2 regions of the Gloeothece verrucosa PCC 7822 genome follow, and region 1 is predicted to be linked to the other one. Evidence: predicted binding sites of a transcription regulator. Region 1 holds the regulator's gene; the other holds the start of a gene.
The links. Region 1 encodes NtcA, which controls nitrogen genes in cyanobacteria. Its sites were predicted from a motif close to TTTGTANCNNNNGNTACAAA; they were not measured.
Positions count from the first base shown of each region.

Region 2: the regulator NtcA is predicted to act here: its motif matches at 2,648-2,667, upstream of CYAN7822_RS11445 (DUF3155 domain-containing protein).

Region 1 covers NC_014501.1:4,831,420-4,835,626, forward strand. The annotation lists gene CYAN7822_RS21510 (DUF3084 domain-containing protein) at 1-1,208, opposite strand, end outside; gene ntcA (global nitrogen regulator NtcA) at 1,233-1,910, opposite strand; gene fabI (enoyl-ACP reductase FabI) at 2,142-2,918, shown strand; gene CYAN7822_RS21525 (Uma2 family endonuclease) at 3,111-3,701, shown strand; gene CYAN7822_RS38705 (hypothetical protein) at 3,758-4,201, opposite strand.
Region 2 covers NC_014501.1:2,611,744-2,615,950, forward strand. The annotation lists gene CYAN7822_RS11435 (DNA cytosine methyltransferase) at 86-1,039, opposite strand; gene CYAN7822_RS11440 (cysteine hydrolase family protein) at 1,116-2,144, opposite strand; gene CYAN7822_RS11445 (DUF3155 domain-containing protein) at 2,300-2,620, opposite strand; gene CYAN7822_RS11450 (GAF domain-containing sensor histidine kinase) at 2,856-4,166, shown strand.

The DNA of each region.
Region 1 (4,207 bases):
TCTTCGTCAAAAATTTTTTGATTGGGAACCACATCAGCAAAGACTCTAATTTCTTGTTCTCCTAAAACATAATTGCCGGCTGAAATTATTCGGACCACATATTCTCCCCCATCTTTTAGGGTTTGAATTAATTGTTCCACTTGAGCTTTAGTAATTTTTACCAGTCTTTCATCTGTATTTTTACTTTCAGGTCGAGTGGCCATTATGGCGGTTCTATTTGCCTCTTGTAAAAGTTGATCGATCACTTTGATAATTGTATCAGACTCAGGTCGAGTTAAGCGAAATGCTCCTAAAGATAGAACTTGTCCTTTAAGAATTGCTATTTTTCTTTCCCGTAAGTCTTGATAATTTTGATAATATTGTTCTAAGACTTCTACTTCTCGTTTCAGAAAAGCCAACTGATTTTCTAATTCTCCTAATTTTTCTTCTCGACTTTTCAGATTTTCATCTTTTTGAGCGATGGCTTTATCTAAGAAAGAAATTTTACTATCACGTTGCTTAATTTGGTTTTGTAATTTATTTTTCGCTTTTTCTAATTGTTGAATCCGAGACTGATTTTCGGCAATAATTTGATCTTGTTGAGTTAATTGTTGATTTTGTTGGGCAAGTTTTTTATCTTGTTGAGCTAGGCTATTTTCTCGTTCAGTTAATTGTTGATCTTTTTCTTGTACTTGCTTTTGAATATTCTCAATGGTTTGGGTTAACTTTTGCCTTTGCTCCACCAGATCTTGACGTTCTTCTAATAGAGATTGAATATCCGAGCGTAAAATTGTTAATTGACTCGATACTTGATCAAATTGACTTCGAGATTTTTTAAAATCTTTATTTAGCTGAGAAAGACGTTTTTGAATTGATGTCTGTTTAGTTTGAGCGATATTTAATTCTTTTTCTATAGAGGTTTTCTCTTCTTTAACGGTTTGTAAATTGGTTTCAAGTTTTTTAATGGCATCTCGACGTTCATTGAGCAATTTATCCAGGTCAAAAACGCCTTGACGTAGAGACTTACTTAAACTAAATAACAACGCCAAGGTTGAACCTGCAATGGCTATCCCTGTTACAATAGTAACAAGCACTGCTGTCTGACGAGGACGCAGATTAAATAATCTCAGCTTTTTTTTGCCGATCTTGCTTCCTATGCGATCTCCTAATGCAGCGATTAACCCTCCTAAAATCAGGATTGCTGTAATTAGGATAAAGGCGCTAGTCATGATTGTAACTGCTCTTGGATAGAGTTAAGTAAACTGTTGACTCAGAGCGACGGGATTATGAACAGTAATTTTTTTCTTATGGATTGAAATCATGCCTTCTTGTCGCAAATCTCCTAATAGACGAGTAACAGTGACTCGGGTAGAGCCAATGGCTTCTGCGATCGCCTGGTGAGATAGCTTTAAATCAATTCGAATGCCATCTGGTGTAGGGACACCAAAATCTCGACACAGAATTAATAAGAAACTCACCAACCGAGAACCCATATCTCGGTGAGCTAAGGTTTCAATCATCATCTCGGTTTGTAAAATCCGTGACGACAATCCCTGTAACATTAACATCGATAATTCAGGATTATTTTTGAGGGCTAACTCTACCTGATCAATCGGTGCTGAAAGTAATTCTACAGGGGTAAAGGCCACAGAATGATAAAACCGGTCTGAGCGTTCTCCTGTTATGAGAGATAGTACCCCAAATACGCTATTTTCGCGCAACAAGGCTACTGTGATTTCTTCTCCGGCTTCATAAACTCGCGAGAGTTTAACAGCCCCCTTGAGCAGAAAGTAAACTCTCTCTGCCGGATCACCCGGGAAGAAAATGGTTTTTCCTCTCTCATAGGATTCTACGACAGGGGGATAGTTACCGCCACCGATGCGACGAAAGACTGCAGCTAAAGGTTTATCTTGAGTCAGGGATAGATCCATCACACTTAACACAGAGAGGAAAATAAAAGGTTCTTTGAGACTTAATCGAGTCTTAAATTAATAAATATTAAACACACTTCCTAGCCAACTGGCAAAATTTTTAGGGACTTTTTGTTTAACAATGGTTTTATGGGGGGTGTGAGTCTCGATGAAGGCATACATTCAAAGATTATAACCATCCCTTTTGACGCTCTCAACTTACGGCCAAGAAATTTTACCCTTTGAACCACTATGTTAGATTTAAACGGAAAGAACGCGCTTGTTACAGGCATTGCCAATAATCGTTCCATCGCTTGGGGGATTGCCCAGCAGTTACACAAAGCCGGAGCCAATCTTGGTATAACCTTTTTACCAGATGATAAAGGACGTTTTGAAAAAAAGGTGCGAGAGTTAGTAGAACCCCTCAATCCTAGCATATTTGTGCCTTGTGACGTACAGAATCAAGAACAGATTGAGGCAACTTTTGCAACCCTCGCTGATCAATGGGGAAAGCTTGACATTTTGATCCATTGTTTGGCTTTTGCCGATAAGGAGGGTTTAACCGGAGATTTTAGTGCTATTTCTCGGGAGGCTTTCCAGCAATCTTTAGAAATTAGTACCTATTCTCTAACCCGTTTGGCTAAATACGCTAAACCTTTGATGACAGAAGGCGGCAGTATTGTCACTCTCACTTATTTAGGGGGAGTGAAAGTCATTCCTAATTATAATTTGATGGGCATTGCTAAGGCCGGTTTAGATATGAGTGTTCGTTATTTGGCGGCTGAGTTAGGACCTCATAACATTCGCGTCAATGGGATTTCTGCCGGACCGATCCGGACTCTGGCTTCTTCTGCGGTGGGCGGTATTTTAGATATGATTCATCATGTAGAAAAAACTGCCCCTTTAAGACGTACTGTCACTCAGACAGAAGTGGGAAATACGGCGGCTTTTTTGTGTAGTGATTTATCGAGTGGCATTACTGGACAAATTATCTACGTGGATGCTGGTTACGAAATCATGGGAATGTAATTTTTTTAGTCATTAGTCTTTAGTCCTTGGTCATTAGTCTTTAGTCTTGAATTTTATTCTCAATTACTGAGCTTTAATCCCTCATTAATGATAGCTAGACGACTTTGACTGATGACTAACCACTAATGACTAATAACTAATAACTAATAATTAATGACCAATGACTAATAACTAATAACTGAGGAATTGTTTATGCTGTCAAATCCATTAGTAATCACTTTGCCTCCTTCTATTAAACTTGATGATGATCAGTTGTTTGAGTTGTGTGATATCAATGATCATTTAGTTATTCAACGAGATACAAAAACCGGAGATTTATTAATTATGACCCCAGCCGGAGGAGACACCAGTAATCGGAATTTAAGTTTAAGTGCCCAACTTTATAATTGGACAGAAAAAGATGGGACTGGAATGGCTTTTGATTCTAGTGGCGGATTTCGCATCAAAGGAGCCTCTAGGGACCCCATGAATCCTGATGCCGCTTGGCTCACTTTAGACCGTTGGAATAGTTTAACTCCCGAAGAAAAAATCAAGTTCCCGCCTCTGTGTCCGGATTTTGTTGTAGAATTACGTTCTCCTAGTGATTCGGTTGTTTCTTTACAACGAAAAATGCAAGAGTGGATTTTTTTAGGAGTAAAATTAGGCTGGTTAATTGACCGGAAAAATCGCCAGGTTTATATTTACCGTAGCGATAAAACCGAGGAATGTTTAGATAATCCTACTTCGCTCACCGGAGAGCCTCTACTGGTAGGTTTTGTCTTAGATATGAATAAAATTTGGTAAGGATAAGCTACTCAATAAACGGCTAAGACTAATAAAAATTTATGGCAATTAGGCTCTTATTTTTCCATTCTGATGACTCTTCCTTGGCTGTCGGTTCGATAAACCCAAGTTTGATTTTTATAAGACATTACCACTCGCCACCCCTCAACCAACGCTTGAGTACAAATTTCATCGGAAGCCGCTAGTCCTAAACAGCCATTGGGCCAAGTTTGTCGCGTTGCGGATTTAAGTTTTAACTTGTCAGTGGCAATATTGGTACGCCGCGCTAAATCCTGACGAACACTATTAACCACTACAGGCGGAATTTTACTGTCTCCTTGTTGGGCGATGATCATAGCTGACTCCGTATCAGGAAACCGCACAGTAACAGCGATGGCGGCTGAATTTGTTCCCAAGCATAACAGACTGACTAAAACCACGATAGATAGACATGATAGCGTCTGAATAACTTTCTGGGAGTCACAAGTAGGGACTATTAAATCTTTTATTAGTGATGCCATGTTAAA
Region 2 (4,207 bases), 2.2 Mb from region 1:
AAGGTATAAATGATCACCATAGACTACGATATCTCATTTCTCGTCTCTTCAGGGGTTGTTCATTACTGCGAATAGTTCTGTACTTTTAATGTTCAACCGCCTCAAAAAGAGAACGAATCACCCCCGCCACACAAGGAATAGCCACACTATTACCGACTAATTTGCGGTTGGCACAATAAGAGGTAAGGAGTTGAAAGTCTTCAGGGAAGCCTTGTAAACGGAGCATTTCCCGCTCAGTGAGTCTTCTTTCTCCATTCACTAAAAGATAATTATAGGATGCCCCTGCTCTCATCGCACAGGAATAAGGATAAGCACTAATATGTCCGGCTTTATTTTCATGCCAAATTGTCGGCTCATTATCGTTTTTTCCCTGGTATTTAGCTAATCGATTCAGACGAATTTGTTCTGAAGCGTAATAAGAAGCGGCAACCGTCGTTTCTAAAATTTCTTTTAAAGGTTTAATCGTTCTTACCGGCATCGGCCATTCAAAAGGAATCGGCTCTAAACAACCCACAATAAAAATCCGTTCTCGTTTTTGCGGCAATCCAAAATCTAAAGCATTCAAAATTTTATAAGTGACATTATATCCTAACTTTTCCAAAATATCGATAATAACTTTTAATGTCTTTCCTTGTTGATGTCCGAAAAGTTGTTTAACATTTTCAAGCACAAAAGCTAAGGGTTTTTTATATTCTAAAATCCGAGCAATCTCAAAAAACAAAGTTCCTCGAGTATCTTCAAACCCCTTAAGAACTCCACAAATACTAAAAGGTTGACAAGGAAAACCCGCTAACAAAAGATGATGATCAGGAATACTATCAGCCGGAATTTTAGTAATATCTCCTGCCGGCTTTTCTCCAAAATATTTGCTATAGACTTGTTGAGCATCTGGATCAATATCTGAAGAAAAAACACATTGAGGTTTAATATTATATTCAAGACAAACTTGACTAGCCGCTATCCTGAACCCCCCTATGCCGCAAAACAGATCAATATATCTAATAACTTTTTCCCCTTTAACAACATCAAATAAACCCATTTCACCGACAAATTAGGAAGCCTATCTAATCAACAGGATTATAACAAAAAACGCACAGCTTAACCTTTTTCTTTGCTCATGAGCGCTCAATTAAAAAAGAATCCGTCGACTTAACGATGTGCATACCCGCATCAGCAAAACGTTTAAAAGCCGCATCAGCCACATCACTATAATCAACCACACCAGGAACCACCACCGGCGAAGTACAATCTTCTAACAGATAAACTTTTTTAGCCAAACGGGGGTCTTTTTCCCTTATATCAGTTAACAAATCATCAATTGTCCAAGCCACACAATGACTTTTAGCTTGTCCAGCTATAATAACAGCATCAAAGGCCAATATTTTCTCTAAAAAACGAGTATTTTTCGGAGCGAGTATCTTGCCGCTTACCCCTTGTATCACTTCAGGACGAAAAATCGAATAATTTTCCGTTAAAGGATGTTCTCCCTTAATTTCAAAATGAGTCTGACTCGAGCGAGCTATATTGTGAAAAAAGAGAGCTTCTTCGACTGAAGAGACTAAAGCATGGCCAATGCCGCCCAACATAGAATGATAGGGCCAAATAATGAGAGAGTATTTTCCATTTTGACTCAATTGTCGAGCATAATGTAAAGCGTGCTGGGTTAAAATTTCTTCATTTCCCTGAGCCAGACTATGAACCACAGCCGCATTAATTTTCCAGATTCCTAATTCAATATCTTCTAGAGTAATAGATGTCATAGGTTCAGGATGTTGGCCTGCATCATTAATCCAGAAAATCGGATGAAAAATTTGCATAGCCGTGTGAGTATCCATTGTGGAAGCTATTTGGGTAATAACATTTAAATTTCGATAAATAAACTCACACAAACGGATATTATCTTCTACTGCTCCGTTGCCGGAGGTTCCGCCTACGAATAATTCAAACTCAGGGATACAGAAGGTATTTTGAACATCTATCAGGAGTAAACAAATTCGAGTTTGATCCTTGGCGGCTGGTTTAATCTGATGAGATTTTGCCCAATGAGCGGCTTGAGTTGCTCTTTGTTGATAAGGTACTCGCCAAACGCCTCCCACTTGATGGGGATTAAAGAAGGAAGGTATTGGAAGATAGTGATTAGTCATTAGTCTTGTTCCCTGTTCGCTCCTGAGCGCTACAAAGGATCACTGTTCCCTGTTAAAAAAAATTTCAAGGGCTTACATTTTCCCTTGTCGTAACTCTACCATTAAGAGTTATGATTAATGGGGACTGTTTGTAAGCCCTATCCTAGTTAAACTGTCTAACCGCGTTTACTCGCCGTTGCAACAGGAGTTTTGCTTGGAGGTTGATACACTCTTAAGCTCGGAAAGAGAAAATGATTCTCTTCTACATATTGAGCGCCAAATAGTCCTTTTTCTGCCCAAAAGTACCGATCAGTGGTATGTTCATTGCGTCTTACCGTTAATACTGCCGGGGGAGCAATTTTTTGCTCTTGGATATATTTCCTGGCGGCTGTTACCGGTTTATCTTCGCCACTTTCGATACTATACTGGGGTACTAACTCTAAAATTTTGCGCCCTTCTTGGCGACGACGACTTTTCCGTTTCCGTTTTCTTGCCAACCCAATTACCTCCTATTTCGGCTAATCGCTGTAATCATCGTTACAAAAGCCGTTGGCATTATATCCGTTCTAAATTAAAAAATCAACCGTACAGCCGTAAGATAGAAGTTAAGGGTTGCCTCTGTAAGGTAGGCTAGTGAGTGAGTCTGGCTGTGAGTCTCCCAAACCCCTTGGATAACTGCTATACAAAACTTCTTATTTCGTAATAAAATTTAATAAACAGAGAGCAGCTTTCATGTCTAATTCTTTATCGATATTAATTAGCCCTAGTGCGGAATTAGTGAGCTTGTGTCAATCGCAAGTAGAATTGTTAAGCGAAGGATTTAAGGCAGATTGGACTGCTGTATATTTAACCGCTAAATGGGAGGAGAATGCCAGTAGCGAGTTATTGCCGGTGGTTAGCTATCCTGAGCAATTTTCCTGGCAAAACGGCAAGATGACGAGTTTACCGGGGTCTGGGGATGAGGAAAAGTTAATGCTTCCCTCTTTGTGGCAAACCCTTCCAGAAAGGCTCAATGATGCTGAAACTCAAATAGAGTCTTTTAATTATTTGCATAAGCAGGAAGTGGCGGGGCAAAATAACCAACTTATTTTACCTTTAATCTATGAAGAGATTGTCATGGGTTTATTGGTAACGGTACGTAAAGACTTACCCTGGCGTGAGACAGAATTGACTCAAATTGAAAAAATTGTTAAAACCTTAGCTCTGGGTTGTTTTTTAGACCAGCGTCAAGAATGGTACAAACAACAGTTACAGCAACAATACGCCAAAAGTGCCCACCAACGGGATCGCCTTGATAATTTGTTGCATCAGTTACGTAACCCATTAACCGCTTTACGAACCTTTGGAAAACTCTTACTGAAGCGTTTATTAGCCGATGAACGGGATCAAAATGTGGTTAAAGGAATTATCCGAGAAAGTGATCGCATACAAGATTTATTGCGTCAATTCGAGGAAGAAAACCACTTGGAAGGCGAAAATATTGGCAAATCAACATCCCTGGCCTTACCTGAAGCTCAAGCTAATTCGCCATTATTGTTACCGAGTATAACTTTAAGCTTAGAATTCATAGCTATAGATGAAGTTTTAACGCCTTTATTAATTTCTGCTCAAGCATTAGCTCAAGAAAAACAGATTGGGGTCACTTCAACCATTCCCACTAATTTACCGGCTATAAAAGCAAATTTTGCCGCTTTAAGAGAAGTTTTAACAAATTTGATTGATAATGCTATTAAATATACTCCGGCTGGTGGACAGGTTGATGTAAGTGTTAAATTTAAAAAGGAAGATAATTGGGAAACCATTGAAATTAGTGATACAGGCTATGGCATTCCCCAAGAAGATCAACAGCATATATTTGAGCGGCGATATCGAGGGGTTCAAGCAGAGGGCAGTATTCCGGGGACCGGATTAGGGTTAGCAATTGTTAAAGATTTAGTGGAACAAATGCAGGGAAAAATTGAGTTTATCAGTCCCAATAGAAAAAGTCAAAAAGCTTCTTGTCCGGGGACAACATTTATTGTTGGGTTTAAAGTTAGGGAGTAGGCAAGAGGCAAAAAGTATAATGACTAATGACTAACTAATAA